Regions from separate parts of the Peribacillus sp. YIM B13477 genome, predicted to be linked through region 1. Evidence: riboswitches for the same ligand, from Rfam matches in the RefSeq annotation. Region 1 holds a riboswitch; each other region holds the start of a gene.
The links. Region 1 has a riboswitch for preQ1 ahead of ACFX4H_RS20800 (QueT transporter family protein). Riboswitches for the same ligand answer to the same signal wherever they lie in the genome.
Positions count from the first base shown of each region.

Region 2: linked by a shared signal. The riboswitch ahead of queC (7-cyano-7-deazaguanine synthase QueC) and the one ahead of ACFX4H_RS20800 (QueT transporter family protein) in region 1 are both predicted to bind preQ1.
Region 3: linked by a shared signal. The riboswitch ahead of ACFX4H_RS11785 (VUT family protein) and the one ahead of ACFX4H_RS20800 (QueT transporter family protein) in region 1 are both predicted to bind preQ1.

Region 1 covers NZ_JBHZPD010000008.1:51,517-57,313, forward strand. Annotated here, with positions in the region: gene ACFX4H_RS20790 (PAS domain S-box protein) at 1-522, opposite strand, end outside; gene ACFX4H_RS20795 (TVP38/TMEM64 family protein) at 639-1,295, opposite strand; gene ACFX4H_RS20800 (QueT transporter family protein) at 1,419-1,904, opposite strand; PreQ1 riboswitch class I at 1,911-1,955, opposite strand; gene ACFX4H_RS20805 (YbaK/EbsC family protein) at 2,127-2,651, shown strand; gene ACFX4H_RS20810 (CBS domain-containing protein) at 2,752-3,564, shown strand; gene ACFX4H_RS20815 (DUF3892 domain-containing protein) at 3,648-3,947, opposite strand; gene adhP (alcohol dehydrogenase AdhP) at 4,224-5,237, shown strand; gene ACFX4H_RS20825 (sigma-54-dependent transcriptional regulator) at 5,280-5,797, opposite strand, start outside.
Region 2 covers NZ_JBHZPD010000003.1:25,949-31,745, reverse strand. Annotated here, with positions in the region: gene ACFX4H_RS11840 (CapA family protein) at 1-638, opposite strand, end outside; gene pgsC (poly-gamma-glutamate biosynthesis protein PgsC) at 649-1,098, opposite strand; gene pgsB (poly-gamma-glutamate synthase PgsB) at 1,114-2,295, opposite strand; gene ACFX4H_RS11825 (hypothetical protein) at 3,079-3,294, opposite strand; PreQ1 riboswitch class I at 3,922-3,964, shown strand; gene queC (7-cyano-7-deazaguanine synthase QueC) at 4,019-4,684, shown strand; gene queD (6-carboxytetrahydropterin synthase QueD) at 4,684-5,154, shown strand; gene queE (7-carboxy-7-deazaguanine synthase QueE) at 5,147-5,797, shown strand, end outside.
Region 3 covers NZ_JBHZPD010000003.1:20,245-25,188, reverse strand. Annotated here, with positions in the region: gene ACFX4H_RS11800 (TetR/AcrR family transcriptional regulator) at 1-331, opposite strand, end outside; gene ACFX4H_RS11795 (SRPBCC family protein) at 507-947, opposite strand; gene ACFX4H_RS11790 (SRPBCC domain-containing protein) at 977-1,462, opposite strand; PreQ1 riboswitch class I at 1,701-1,743, shown strand; gene ACFX4H_RS11785 (VUT family protein) at 1,794-2,336, shown strand; gene ACFX4H_RS11780 (hypothetical protein) at 2,358-2,504, shown strand; gene ACFX4H_RS11775 (PadR family transcriptional regulator) at 2,705-3,025, opposite strand; gene ACFX4H_RS11770 (alpha/beta hydrolase) at 3,335-4,081, shown strand; gene ACFX4H_RS11765 (DUF421 domain-containing protein) at 4,182-4,886, opposite strand.

The DNA of each region.
Region 1 (5,797 bases):
TTCATTGAACAGGGGAACTTTAATCGTATCAAAGGTCTTGTGATTGCCATCGGGAAGAGGGATGATTTCCTCGCACCTAGTAATTTCCCCCTTTACCCACGTTTCTTCATCGGAAATTTCACAGTAGATCAACGATTCTTTATAAAATTCGGTGTATTCTGCGAGCTCACTGTCTCTTTTTCCCTTATAATCTACATGCTCCAATTGAAATAATTGCAGCCCGAAGGTATTGGATTCAAGCCATCGGCCATCCCCATCCTTGAAATTAACGAAATCCACCATTGAATTGATGAGTGTGCGCCGACGCTGTTCCGCCTCTTTTAATCGTTTGAATTCTTCCTTTTTAGCTAAATAAAGATATAGAATTAAGCCTATTGATAAAAGGAAAACAATGCCTTCCGCCCTTTGGAGTTGAATGAAGACCTCTTTATTATGGATATTTGTAGTTAAAAAATAGTCGAATACGACTAATGTAAGAATCCCGGATAGGATATATATTGCTAAGATGGAGCGTTTGGACATGGAGATTCTCCCTGTTTTTAAGACATTTCAAAGGTAAAAATACATACACATTTTAACAAACTATCGGAAAAAAATATATGCAGAATCTCTAAATAAAAAAACAGGGGCCAATGTGGTCACCTGTTTTTTCTGAAGAAGGTTAGTTTCTTCTTCTTTTTTGCACGCTTATAGACCATGAAGAATAGTAAGAAAAGGAGTGCAAGAGCAGCTAGCGTATATTGGTTCATTTCGACAGATAGCAGTCCATAAGGAATCAGTGATAGGAAGAAAAAGTATATAAGGTTGCCAAGTGCCGTCGCCAATAAATAGTCTTTGAAAGTGACGGTGCTGACTCCGGCTGCCAAGTTAATTAAGCTTGTGGGGATAAGCGGGAAAATCCTGCCTGTAAACACGTACATGAAGCCATGCTCCACTACAGATTCTTGCCACTTTTCACCAATCTTCTTTAAAAGAAGCTCCTGAAACCAGTTTCTTGCTGCATAAAAAATGAATCCTGAGGCAACAACACTTGTAAACCAACTCCATAGATAGCCATATATGAATCCGAATATCGTGACATTGATGGTCAGGAGCAAAATTAAGGGGATGATTGTAAAAGAATTTTGTACAAACATCAATACGAATGTCACAATAAATGTAAGCAAGAGATTTTCCTTCAATATGCCAATAACAGAATCCAAATCACTTTTCCAAACCAAAGTGAACAGTTCTGCATTAGAGTATATAAAAATTGCGATTACAAGTAGACCGATTAGGGTCAGGACTTTTTTCAAAGGGCCACCACCATTCTTACTAATAGTTTATCATTTTCGAGTTCAATGGTGAAAAAAAAGAGCTGCCGCATCATGCAGACAGCTCTTTTCCATTATAGTGGCTTAACGGCGCGAAGATTCCTTTTAAAGCCACTTTTCAAACTGAATTCTTTTGTTCATTCCATAAATGATTGGCGCTCCAATCAAAAGGACAACGAACTCACCGACAGCTGTAGTCATCCAGCTTAGCCAGAATGGCAAGCCAAAGGCAAGGTTCAGTTCAATTGCAATTAAAAACATTGTGAACGTGAAAAAGATAATCGTAGCGACCATACGTCCTTTAATGCCTTTTATGAAACGAGAAACATAAATGACAAGCAATAAGGCGAGCAGGGATTGGCCCACCCCAAAAATCAAATCATATGGCACCATCGGCGAAAAGAGCAGATTCGATATGAAGACTCCTCCAACGATACCGTAGATATACTTTTTATTGAATACAATCAGATGATTCAACATTTCCGGTACACGGAATTGGAACATCTCAAAAGCTATTGGTTTAAACACCAATGAGACCGCCACATACAAGGCAGCCAATAACCCGTTTATCACGAGTGTACGAACATTCATTTTACTCTCTCCCTAGTTTTTTATCGTGGGATGGTTACGAACCACGTGCAGGCGTTTACCCGATGATTAATAGTAGCCCATGTAAGCTTGTTTCGTCAATTTGTAAAGAATGGTTTTAATTATAGGTTTCCAATCAGATGAAGCAGCACAATTGGATTTTGAATTATTGCAATGAAGGATGATATTATTTCAATATGTACATAAAAAGGAGTGAATATTAATATGTCGATCGAAAGTGTCAAAAGCCATTTTAAACAATGGAATCGGGAAGGCGACGTAAAGGAGTTCGAAACATCTAGTGCCACGGTAATTGAAGCAGCGGAAACCATCGGTGTTATCCCAGCGCGGATTGCCAAGACCCTTTCCTTTAAAGGGGAAGGTGAACACGCGATTTTGGTCGTTGCCGCAGGGGACGCGAAAGTGGATAATAAGAAATTTCGTCAGACGTTCGGTTTCAAGGCACGAATGCTTTCACCTGATGAAGTGCTTGCACAGACCGGCCATGCAATCGGAGGCGTTTGCCCGTTTGGCCTGGCAAACGATTTAGCTGTTTTTCTTGATGTATCGATGAAGCGCTTCGAGTCATTGTTTCCGGCTTGCGGCAGTTCAAACTCTGCAATAGAACTTAAACTCGCTGAATTATTTGAATATTCAGGTGCCAAGGATTGGGTGGATGTTTGTAAGGGGTGGGAAGAAAAGGGGAATGTGGAAACGGAGGCTGGAAATGCAGTTGATGGCATTTGTTGAATGGGATGGAGTCCACTAAAGTGAACTTTATTTGCGGGGGGCCGCATTCATTTCTATTATTGAAAACGGGCAGAAAGTGTTCCTGATCGGAGGTTGAAAGATGTTAAATGGAAGCGAAAGAAAAAGCAATGGCAGCTATCTGAGTCTTAAAACTCTTTATGAAGAAAATATAACGGTTAAGAGCATTGCCCAGGAGCTTGAGTTTTGCCATAAAAATGATCTGGCGCTGGATATCCAGAAAGCAATGAAAAAAAAGAATTTTGATATATTGGCAGTCCAAGATCAAGGGGAAATCATCGGATATATAGAAAGGCAAGAACTAGGTGAGGGAAGTATTTCTGAATATATGAGAAACTTCTCACCAAGGGAAATGGTTTCGAATTCAACCCCTTTGATCCAGCTTCTCCATATTTTTAAGAATAAGACAAGGGTGTTCGTATTAGAGAATAATTCAATTAAAATGTTGATTACCCATGCTGACCTCCAAAAGCCTCCGATCAGAATGTTGATATTCGGATATATTACCTTATTGGAGATGAGGATGAGCGATATCATCCTGGATAGATTCGGCGATGGCAGCTGGTATCCAATGATCAGCGAAGACCGTTTAGAGAAGGCAACCGAACTATATAAAAGGAGAATCGATAAAAATGAGGATATCAATATAATAGAGTGCCTGCAAATCAGTGATAAATTCGATATTATACATAAAGATAAAGAATTGAGGCACTTCTTCCAAATCCCTTCCAAAAGTAAAGGGAAGAAGGATGCGAATGCCATCCGAAAATTACGGGATAAGATTTCCCATGCTAATGAACTGGGTCTGGACATGTCATGGATGGAAATCATCGAGGTTGTCGAGTCCTGCGGCCGACTGCTCGAAATCTCTGAATCCTATCCTTATGAAAAATGAGATCCGGCTAATCATGCTGGTTCTTTTTTTTTGCGCATCAGATAGAAAAAAACTGCCCGTATCAGGCAGTCTCCCCGAATAACTCAAAACTCCGGCAGTTGATCCAGGTTATTTTCTTTTATTCCATCGGGCTCACTCCGTAATATGTCACGACCATATTTATGAAAGACGTCAACGTTGGCCAGGTTGCCAGCTTTGGCTTCCGCAAGGGCTGTGGGGTAGTCGAGTTCACGGCCGGAGTCCGTCTTGATGGCGATAATATTGTCCTCTTCATTTTTCCTTACGGCGATGATTTCTTCTTTTCCTGCTGCTGAATCACTTTGGTTTGCTTGCGGTGTTCCCTGCTGCTTATATGACTCATAGGCTTCTTCAAATTGGTCCATGTTTTAGACACCTCCTATTTATAGGGTGAACCATTTTTCCTGCAATATACAAACCGGATTTCGTCCAACTTGAGCCGTTATTTCGTCCAAATGGGCCGATCTTTCGGCACTTTTTTTTGTTAATGCTGTCTTCTTGGCCTTTTTGCAGTGGCATGGCACTTGCATCTTGTATAAGTAGTAGCAAGAAATAATATCCACTAGATTAAGGGAGGAATAGTAATCATGAATGTAAAACAAGGGGCAAGCACTGTAAATGCAAAACAACAGGTCAAGACAATGAAAGCGGCGGTCGTCAATGAATTTAACCAAAAACTTGAGATTAAGGAAGTACCGATCCCAGAATTGGAATATGGTGAGATATTAGTGAAAATTAAGGCCTGTGGCGTGTGTCATACCGATTTACATGCTGCACATGGTGATTGGCCGGTAAAACCCAAGCTTCCGCTTATCCCGGGACATGAGGGTGTTGGCATTATAGAAAAGGTGGCGGAAGGCGTAACTTCCTTGAAAGTGGGTGACCGTGTTGGGATCCCTTGGCTTTATTCGGCCTGCGGCGATTGTGAATATTGTCTGACCGGCAGGGAAACGCTTTGCTTGGACCAATTGAATGCAGGCTATTCCGTGGACGGCGGATATGCGGAATATTGTAAAGCACCAGCCAAATATGTGGTGAAGGTTCCTGAAGGGCTTGATTTTGCGGAGATTTCACCGATTTTCTGTGCAGGTGTAACGACTTATAAGGCGCTTAAGGTATCAGAAGCAAAACCTGGTGATTGGGTAGCGATTTATGGAATTGGCGGATTGGGGCATGTTGCCCTGCAATACGCAAAAGCGATGGGCTTTAATGTCATTGCTGTCGATATTCAAGATGATAAGCTTGATCTGGCAACGGAACTGGGGGCGGATTACACGGTTAATGGGCTTAAGACCGATCCTGTACAGGCCATTAAGGATAAGGTTGGCGGCGTGCAGGCATCCATTTCTGTGGCGGTTACGAAAAAAGCATTCGAACAGGCTTACAGTTCAGTCAAGAGGGGCGGCACACTTGTCGTAGTCGGATTGCCGAATGATGAACTTCCAATCCCGATTTTTGATACAGTGTTAAATGGGGTGACTGTAAAAGGGTCCATCGTCGGGACGAGAAAAGATTTACAGGAAGCTGTTCAATTTGCGGCTGAGGGTAAAGTCAGAACGAATATTGAAACAAGAAAGCTTGATGAAATCAATGACGTGTTTTCAATGATGGAAAACGGAGAAATCAACGGCCGCATCGTATTGACGCTAGAATAGGAACAGAGGAGGAAGCCCTGGAACGGAGCATCCTCCTTTTTATTATGTCTGGCTCTTCTCATTTAATATATAGCGCAATTTCCTTATGGATATTTGCAAGCGTTTGGCAGCTTCATTCCGGTTGCCGTAGGTTTTTTGCAGTGCCTGCATGACGAGCTCCTTTCCAATTGTTGATTGAAGCTGTTTGATTTCGGTAAGGATTTCTTCAAGCATCAGTTCATCCTTCTCATTAAAATCAGCCACCAGCCTTTTTCGCCACTCTTCAAGAAGGTTTTCTGTTGACTGTATCTCAGGTGACACATTTTTGTCAGGTGTGATCTGGCTGTTGGATAGTGAGATATCATTGGCGGTTATTACTGACTTATTGTCTGCAAGAGTTAGCGTGCGCAAGACCACATTAGATAGTTCGCGTATGTTGCCTGGCCAGTTGTATTGCTGTAATTTTTCAATGGCTTCATTGGAAAATGAGATATCTCCATGACCATTTCTCTCAACCAAGTGTCGGACAAGCAACGGAATATCCTCTTTTCGGCTCCTTAATGGCGGGATATCCAGAGTCA
Region 2 (5,797 bases), on a different contig from region 1:
CTTTTTGATACGGCATCCTTACCGTAAACATCTGTGAAGCCAAGTGTTGCGACACGAACGCCATTAACATCCGCATAGTCGATGCTGTTTTTTGCTTCCGCGGTGTTAGATCCAACACCGACATAGTGCATATCCGCACTTTTGAATTCATCAATCGTGTCAAGGAGTCCTTGTTCTTCATAGTCCATCATATGGTTATTTGCCAATGACACCACAGAGAAGCCAGCATCTTTAACGGCTTCCACACCGCTAGTATTGGAGTTTAACCGGATGGGCGTATCGGCTCCCTTGTAGTTAGATACTTCTTCTTTTAAAGCGGTATGTTCATAATTCCCACTGACATAATCCGAATTGGCAAAATAGGGTTTCATATACCGGAAGAGGTATTCATACCCGTGCTTTTCCGTCACTTCTTCAACATAACGTCCCATCATCACATCACCGACCATTGTCATCGTCAATGGTTGATCGGATTTTGTTGCGACTGTTTTCACTTCCTCAGCCCGTCCCATCCAAGTGGTAATGACTAAAGCGATTAGTAATATAGGTAGTATGATTCCAGTGTATTTAAGATTCTTTTTCTTCGTGCGTTTAATAAAGATAAGTGTTTTTTCTTTTGCATTTAAAGTCCGTTTCATTTTTTGCACCTCAGAATAGGTAGTACACGTTCATTAAACCGAATGTTATGCCGGATAATAAAAGCGTGCTGCCAAGTGTCAATGGCATTCCTTGTCTTTGTATGGTATTCGCTATCAATCCAGGTACGATTATACCGATTCCCCGAAACTCGAATATTTCAAAGGGCATGACGGGGTAGACTAAGTCCAATAGGAGTTTCAAGCAAATCCCGGTCACCATCATGGCGGCGAATTTTCTTCTTCCATATAAAATCACCCATCTTGAAAGGCCGTGGGTGACGATTAAATAAGTTACGACACTAATGATCAAAATGGTCAGCATGATTTCCCATTGATCAAATACTAATGCCAAATAACCTGGCACGATAAGTCCTGCGGGTACGACACCCGTCTTTTCTGAAAATATAAGGCTAAGCGTTACTCCCAGTACTAGGGCTACATATAAATCCGATCCAAACATTAAGGTTCCTCCTACTTAACTTGCTTTTTGCTTTGTTTTAGATTTCATGAATGCTTCAATTAATGGTTCCGCTGCACCGTGAATATTCCCGACACCGTAGACGATGCGATTTTTCATCAATGGGCGCAGACGGGCCACGATTTCTTCAGTTGACCAGTTTTCTAAATCCCAATATTCTTTAGTATCCAATTTACCTTGCTCGAATACCTTCGTGATTGGTGATGTAGTTTCACCAATGGCAATGACGATTTCGGATTTTATGTACGGCAATACATCTCTAGCAAACTGCTCGGTACGGTCCACACGGTCTGCACGGCAGTTCATGATGACGATAGGAGGTTCTGTGCTGTATCCGAACGTATTGACACGTTCCCATATGTTCAGCGTCGATGCCGCGTCGTTTGCAGCAAAGCCATTGACAAAGAAAGTTGGCTGGATGCGATCTCCGAATTTGGTGATCCGCATGGCCCCTGGATCTGGATGTGCATTCAGCATGCCGCGGAAAGCCGTTTTTTCATCAATTCCCAAAGCTTCCGCAACGGCCAAGGCTAGTGATGCGTTATCCGGAAATACCATATAGTCGAATTCGCGTAAGAAATCCTCGGAAATTCTTGAATTATCTGCAACAATCACTTTTGTGTTGCGTTCTTTGGCGATTTGTTTGAAAAAGTCCAAATATTCACTTTCGATGGTTATTAAGTGACCATTATGGGGAATGGTAGCAGTGAAGGCTTCAGCAACCTCATCCATAGTCGGTCCCATGACATCCATATGGTCTTCCAATACATTCACGATGACCCCGATGTTTGCCTGGATCATTTTGTTTTGGAAGATTAGTTGATAGTCAGGCTGTACGGCCATGCACTCACAAACCAGTGCTTCCGTGCCTAAGTCGGCAACTTCTTTAACTACACGCCGTTGTTCTCCTATGTTGGGTCCTTCCGGGCGGCGTACAATCGGTTTTTCCTTGTCGGTAAACCAATAGATCATTCTTGCTGATGTTCCGGTTGTTTTACCTACTGTTTTGTATTTTGCTTCCTGGATCACACCTGTAATTAGACGCGTTACAGTCGATTTCCCTCGAATCCCATTCACATTCACACGTACCGGGATGGAGTCGAGACGCTTCTGATGGCGTTTTTGTTCAAAAATGCCATAGCCAAGCAAAAAGATCGCACAAATAAATATTGGTGCCATTTTTTTTTAACCTCTCTTTTTTTCAAATATTTGAATTACTGAATACACACTACATGATTTTAAACTTAATAGGCAAGAGCCAATTATTCTATCGTAATATAGTTATCATCAGCTTTTTCAAATATATGTATATTAGGGTGTAATAGTATCTAATGGGATGAATTATTTTATGAGTACAAAGATATGGCTGGTAATCGAGGGAATCGAGGTTTCATTTACACTAAATTATGGAAAGTTTAATAAAGCCCCATTTCAGTCAGAATCAAAATGGTTTTATGAGCATTTGAACCTAATTCATAATGGCTAAATTTGAATAATATTTTTTTAAAAAAGTGAGGTTTATTACAGTTTGTTAATTGTTTATACCCATTGTTTGACATAAACGTTATAATTTTTATGGATTTGTCATTCAATGTGAAATATTGCATCTAACGACTCAATTAGTTGAACTCTTTTGAATATGGACAAAGATGAGTAAAAGAACACATCTCTTTTTTTTAGTATTTTCTTCGGGAATACCCATGGGTCTATAATTGACCTTTTACCTAAAAAATGAAATGAACTAAAGTTAACCCATTTCTTTTAAAAAATACCTAGTTTCTTCTATAGATATAGTGTTTATACAAGAATGAAAAATAAAAAAAGCCCAGAAGCATATCTGGGCTTTCGGCTTATATATTGTAAATGAATGGAATGGTCACGGACCTCCGTTAATCATGGATAGATTTACCTTTTGTGGGTCTTGAGTTACAGCATGGGTAGCTGAATTATGAAGGAATCAGGTTAACTTGATTTCTTTCTGTCAGAAATCTCAAGGGTGGAGTCCTTTTTACCGCCATCAATCACATAAAATCTAGGAGCTAATCTCCTTTTTTTACGTTGATTGTCAGGATTCATCTTCATATAATTTTCGTATTCTTTGCGAAAGAATTCTTTGGTTTCCCGTTGCAATGCTTTTCTTTCGTTAAAATCTGCGATGAATTTGAAAAAACGTTTCATATGAATTCCTCCTTATGGGGTTAAAAGGTCTTAGTTTAATAGTAACATATCGTTGGTGAATTTTAACCTTTTTTTGCAATTTTGGAGTGGAAATTATGTTTTTGTGTGAATAAAGTTGTGAATGGTTTGATTCGAGAAAAAGCATGTAATGGATCCTTGCTGAGTAAGTGACCGTGCATGGTATTGAAAGGGAATGTCGGGATTTAAAGCGGGTATTGGAAGCAATGATTATTTGAGTTAAAATATTCCTTATATTCATTATACACTAAATATTCTGAAAACAAAGGAAAATATTCACTTCCAGCCGCTTTTGATAGATTTGCTTTTTAATGGTTCATTATTGTGTATAGTTATATATTCCCCGAATTTATGAAAATGAAACTTCCCTTATGTGGGAGGAAAAAAAGCAATTTCCCGCATACGGGCTTTAATGCTTTTCAAATTATTTGACCCCTTTATCCGATATTTTATTCACTCTTTTTTATCGGATTTTTAATGTGATTTTTAAGTAATGAAAAGTTAACCAAATTTGCCATCAGGTCTAATGTTCACTTTATATAAACATCTTGATTTCTTATCATTTTCAAGTTACTATTGACTTGGAAAAATATAATATTCCGCGTTAAGGCGGAAGAGGTTCTAGCTACCCTCTCAAAAAAACTAAGGAGAAACAGTGCTCTATTCTTAGGGTGCTGTTTTTTTCCGTAAAAAGGAGTTTTATAGAATGAAGAAGAAAGAAAAGGCAGTGGTTGTTTTTAGCGGAGGACAGGACAGTACGACGTGCCTGTTTTGGGCATTGGAGAGATTTGAGGAAGTGGAAGCGGTGACGTTCGATTATAATCAGCGGCATAGCTTGGAAATCGAATGCGCTCAAAACATTGCCAAGGAATTGGGAGTGAACCACCATATCCTTGACATGTCGCTGCTGAACCAACTGGCCCCGAATGCATTGACAAGAAGTGATATTGCAGTGGCGGACGGAGAAGAAGGGGAGCTGCCGTCGACGTTCGTGCCAGGGAGGAATTTGCTGTTCCTTTCGTTTGCCGGAGTGCTGGCGAGTCAGATTGGCGCTAAACATATTGTCACAGGAGTCTGTGAAACGGATTTCAGCGGATATCCTGACTGCCGCGATGTATTCATTAAATCTTTGAATGTGACCTTGAACTTATCGATGGACCAGTCATTCGTGATTGATACGCCGCTAATGTGGCTTAATAAAGAGGAAACATGGGAGCTTGCTGACCAGCTTGGCGCGTTCGACTTTGTCCGCGAAAAGACCCTGACTTGCTATAACGGAATCATCTCCGATGGCTGTGGAGATTGTCCGGCATGTAATCTGCGGAAAAAAGGGCTGGATGACTATGTAAGCAGACGGAAGGTGCTTTCATGATGTACGGTTTTAAGATAGTGGATAAACTCCAAAAAATAGATGAAGATATTCAGCGCAGCCAATTGAAGTATACAAACAAGAGGGTTCTCGTAAGTAAGGAATTCACCTTTGACGCGGCGCACCATCTGCATGACTATGAAGGGAAATGCAAGAACCTTCATGGCCACACGTATAAAGTCATTTTCGGATTGAGCGGGTATACGGATTCACGCGGGTTGATGATAGATTTTGGTGACATCAAGGATATATGGAAAAATGACATCGAAATCCACCTGGATCATCGTTATTTGAATGAAACCCTGCCGCTCATGAATACAACAGCTGAAAATATGGTTGTCTGGATTTATGAAAAAATGGCCGAAGCCCTTTCATTAAAAGAATATGAGGGTGCTAGAGTCGAATTTGTTCGACTGTACGAAACGCCGACAAGCTATGCCGAAGCCAGACGGGAGTGGATGGAAAGTGAGTAAACTCCCGGTAATGGAAATCTTCGGGCCGACCATCCAAGGAGAGGGAATGGTCATTGGTCAAAAAACCATGTTCGTTCGGACGGCCGGCTGCGATTATTCATGTTCCTGGTGTGATTCCGCTTTTACTTGGGATGGCACAGGTAAGGAAGATACCGTTCAGATGACTGCCGATGAAATATGGGATGAGCTGAAGCGAATTGGGGGTTCCGGTTTTTCCTTCGTGACGATATCTGGGGGGAACCCGGCCCTGTTGAAAAACCTAAACGGCTTGATAGCGATCTTACATGAAAATAAAATGAAAATAGGGGTCGAAACACAAGGGAGCCGATGGCAGGATTGGTTTCTCGATATTGATGAACTGACTATCTCACCTAAGCCGCCGAGCTCTGGAATGGACACGGACTTTACCGTGCTTGACCAAATCATCTCGAATCTTGCCAATCGAAACCCAGAAAACCATGTTTCATTGAAGATCGTCGTCTTTAACGAGGAAGATTATCAATATGCTAAACATGTACATGGGCGTTACCCGGATATTCCCTTTTATCTGCAGGTCGGCAATGACGACAGCAGGACGGCGGATGATCGTCAATTGATCAGCGGCCTATTGAAGAAGTACGAAGAGTTAATTGATAAAGTGATA
Region 3 (4,944 bases), on a different contig from region 1:
AAAACATGATGGAATAATGATTCTGTTGGGTTAAACCGAACTCCAAGAAGCACAATAAAATCTTTTCCATTTTTACGGAAGGGTCATTTTCCGACAGGATGATATCATCGATTGAAGAATTCAAAACGGAAAAATCCGTTTTCACCAAACTATAAAATATTTCCGCCTTGTTTTTAAAATGATAATAAATGGCTCCATGGCTACAATCCAATGATTTAGCCAATTGCCTCATCGAGACATTCGAATACCCTAACGCTGCAAAAAGGTTTCTAGCTTCATTCAACACCATGTCCCTGGATAATTCTTGACCTGCCGATTTCCTTGGCGACATCTTGTCACCTCCTTATTAATTGACCACTGGTTAATTAGGATGATAGCTCACGGATTTTCAAATGTCAATTATTAGGTCGAACTATAAAGTACTGTTTTTAAGTGGGATTATGCCATTTGTTTCACCAGTGTTGCAAAGCATAACCCCCCAGTTTATTGAGGGTTTATGCAATTTATTAAAAAACTAATGATGCTCTCAAAGTAGTAACGCCATTTTCTAAATAACCCTTTAAACAGGTTAATGTATATACCCAACCTTCTTTTTGTCCGATCATTTTGTTTATTATTTCAGGGTCGTCTTCACTCAATCCTGATTCGTTCACTTCAATGATCGTACTCGTTTTATCCAACTCTTTTAGTGTAATGGCAACAATCGTTTCTTGATCATTTCCGCCCCATGCAAACACGATCTTCCTATTTTCCTCTACTTCCAATACATGAATGACCACTTCTGCATCGTATTCATTGTATCTCAATGTAGGTGTCCGGCCTTTTTCCCATCTTTCCGAACTCGATGAGAACCAGAAATTCCCGATTTTTTCAGGATTCACTATGGCTTCAAACACTTCATTCGTTGGCTTGGCGATCTTGAATTTCGTGATTATTTGAGTATCCATTACTAACTCAACTCTCTTTCGATTTGTTTTTATTGTTTTCCATTATCCCAGTCTACTGATATGGGCGGCAGGGTCCGTCCAGTTTCAAGCAAGCTCTTCAGGTTACTTAAAAGGGCTGGCCATCCATTATTCAAGCCTTCAAAGGTATTGTCATCATATATGAAATCCGTCTCCAATAGCTCCTCGAGCCTAAGAATTAACTTCACAGTCGAATCGTCCATCTTCTGTAATTCAAAAGTGACCCGTGTAGGCTGCTCGCGAGGTGTTTCGTCTCCTGCCATGATCCATGTAAACGAGAGCAGGTGCAACGGCTCGCATTTAAGTACATGCCCATGATCGGTAATCCGCCCATCATCCAGCAAATATTTAACGGCGGACCCTTCTTGCCAGTCAGACTTTACTTGTAATCCGAAGTGGTATTTCTCCGTGACTTCACCACTCGTCAAGGCTTCCCAAAGTTTCTCTGGTGTGGTTGCGATATAAATAGGATAGACAAACGTAGTTTTTTTCATCATTCTTTTTCTCCTCGCCAAATAAGGTACATGACTCTATCTTTGATTTTCGGCTTTTATATACAGCCGGTCAAGCAGTTTTAAGCGACAGAAATCGGCAAAGGGGGAAACAGGGCCATTGAAATAAATGGCTAAATCAATCGGTATCAGCGAATACATACTAAAATCGACGGTATGGAAACTTCTTGATTTCCAACCGCTTTCAAGCTACGATGAATAAGGAAAATGATAATCCGCCCGGGCGGAAGAGGTTCTAGCTACCCTCTCAAAAAAACTAAGGAGAACAGGGCTCTTTCTTAGGGTGCTGTTTTTTCTGTATAAGGAGAATTAAGAAATGTTAAGAATTTTATTGTATTTAGTATCCATCATCACGGCGAATGTGGTTACAGCAGCTTTTGCGCCATTACATTTTGGCATGTTCATCATCCCGATGGGGACATTGCTCATCGGGGGAACCTTCATCTTCCGAGATCTGGTCCAGAATAAATTCGGCCGCGCGAAGACCTATATATGCATCGTCACTGCACTTATTTTATCTGCATGTGTATCATTTTTATTAGGAGATACGTTACTGATTGTGTTTGCTTCCACATTATCCTTCGTGGTCGCAGAAACAGCGGATACGGAAATTTATACCCGTTTAAAGCTCCCGATGAGTTGGAGGGTGTTTTACAGTGGGATCGTTGGAGGATTTTTCGATTCGGTGATATTTGTCGTGATTGGCCTAAGTCCTCTGGTTGCCGATATATTGCCATGGGAAGCAGTACCCGCTGCGGTCATCGGCCAAATCATCGTTAAAACGATCATTCAGTCCATTGGTGCCATATTGTTGGGACGAATCAACGTAGAACTGGAGAAACGTGTAGTCTCCAGTTAAATGCTAGGAGGGATGCACTCGATGGATGGAACCAAAAAAGAAGAAGAAAAATGCTATTGCCTCGAAGCCTTTCGTGAAAAATATGGCCCGCATGTACAAGGGGAATGCATGAAGCTCTCCTGCACCAATTATCGCAAGCATAAAGGAATAGACAAAAAAAGGACCTGATTTGGTCCTTTTTTTGCGTGATTGAAGTGACTCACGAGTAAACAGTGCGAATTCACGAGTAAAAGTGGGAAACTCACGAGTAAAAGTGCGAAACTCACGAGTAAACGTGCGAAATCACGAGTGCTGCATGAATTAGCGAGTAAAACAGCAAAAAAAGCTTCTGGGCCGTTTCATTAAGTACAGATTGCTTTTTATTTGGTTTAGAATTGCTCTGAGCTTTTTCGAACTAATTTTTCCAGGAAGAAAAAGCATTCGCGTTTCCGCTCAAGTTCGGTTTGTCCATTTTCGGTGACATGATAATATTTCCTGCGGCCTGATTCGGACTCTTTCCAATGTCCATTTATGAATTCTTTTTTTTCTAATCGTTTAAGGGCAGGGTAGAGGGTGCCTTCACTTATTTCATAGTTGCCCTTGCTCATTTGCTTCAGGATTTTCGTTATTTCATAGCCGTAAAGCTTTTTTTGCGATAGAAGTGAAAGCAAAAGGAGGTCAATGCTTCCCTTCATTAATTCTTTATCCATATAAAATCTCCTCCTTTTCATTTTAAAGTGTAATACGTTGTACATCGTATCACAAGGTGCATTTTACTTTTCTTAAAAAAAATGGTTAAATGACGATTGCTAAATAAATTTAATCATAGTAAAATGTGCTTCGGAACGGATGAGTTGTGAAGAGTGTGGTAAGGATACTATATATATGATTTAATTGTTTTAATGAAAATACGGAATAGGATAGAAGAATCACTACTCAAGGGGTATTAATTGATTTTTTTTCGAAAATCATTTAGATTCTATTTATCAACAAGAGCAAAGAAAGAAGGTCCTAGATAGATGAAAGTGAAAGCACCTGAGTCATTCACATATATAGGTGGAAAGAGAGCAGTTCTTCTGCTTCACGGGTTTACCGGAAGTACAGGAGATATGAAGAAATTAGGGAAGTACTTAAATGATCTCGACTATACTTGCCACGGACCTCTTTATAGTGGGCACGGAGTATCAGCCGAGGAACTTGCTAAAACTGGTCCAAAGGAATGGTGGGGAGATGTAGTTAATGGCTATAATTTCCTAAAAGAAGAAGGCTATGAGGAAATTGCAGTTGTAGGAATTTCTTTAGGGGGAGTGTTCTCATTAAAAGTGGGAATTGAATTGCCTGTAAAAGGGGTAGTTTCAATGTGCGCTCCGACGCAAGGAAAAAGTATCGATCGACAAAAGAACCGCTTGCTCAATTATGCACAGGCGTATAAGAAGTTTGAGGGCAAAGATGCAGACCAAATTGCTGCAGAAGTGAAGTTGCTTGAAGAAGAGCCAATGCCTCAACTAAAAGATGTGTTGAACATTATAAATGAGACAGGTGAAAATTTAGATTTAATCACATCTCCAACTCTTGTTCTGCAAGGGCGTTTGGATGATCCCGACTATACGGAGAGTGCTACAGCGATTTTCAATGAAGTCGATACACAGCATAAACACTTGATTTGGTATGAAAAGTCTGGCCATATTATCACATTGGGCAAGGAACGTGAACAGGTGTATGAAGATGTGTATAAGTTCTTGAATACACTGAATTGGTCGGAGTAATAAGGATATATTTGATCTCCTTTAAGTTGAACGTGTAAAGCCTACAGTCGTAAGTAGGCTTTACACGTAACTTAAAGGGGATTTTATTTTGGCTGCAAATCTATTTGTAGAAAAAGACCTTTAAGGTATCGTTATTATCAAGAGTTGCCAATAAGATATCGTTCACGTCGGCATTATATGTTATTTTGATTCTGTTTTTCAGCCATGCTTCGTCTTTACCGCCCCGGTTCAATTCTTTAGAATCAATCTTTCCCTCTTTAATAATCGTTTTAGGAAAAGTGAAGGCATTTGTTGACAGGTGCATATCTGCTGGGGTTACTGCTTCATATTGGGGATCTAAAAACAATGAAATGGTACCGCCCGGTTCCCATAGCGCGAGGGATACTTTTTGAATATCTTCGACTTTTTCTTTTCTTAATTCCGATAATAAAATATCGATGGAGATTCTGGCCCTTGTTAAACTTTTGTAAATGATCTGTCCATTTTCGATAAGCGGAAAGGGATCTGAGTCAAAAAACCTTCGGAGTTTTCCCCACTTAAGTCCCGCAAACACACTCATTATATATAAAATGATCAATACACTGGTTGTTATCATGGAGCCCTTCAAACCTAAGTGTTCATCAGATAAAGGGTGGGCAAGAATGTTTCCAATAATTAAAGCCATTATGAAATCAAGTAATCTTAATTGCGAAATGGACCGTTGCCCCATCAATTTAACCGATAGAAGCAAAAAAAAGTAGGAAATAATGGCTCTTAAGATCCACTGGATTGCAGTAAGAGTTTCCTGGCTATTAAAAAAATCCACAAAAATTCACGTCCTAATTTCCAATAAAGGAGAAGTAATGGGCCTCTTTAGAGGGGGC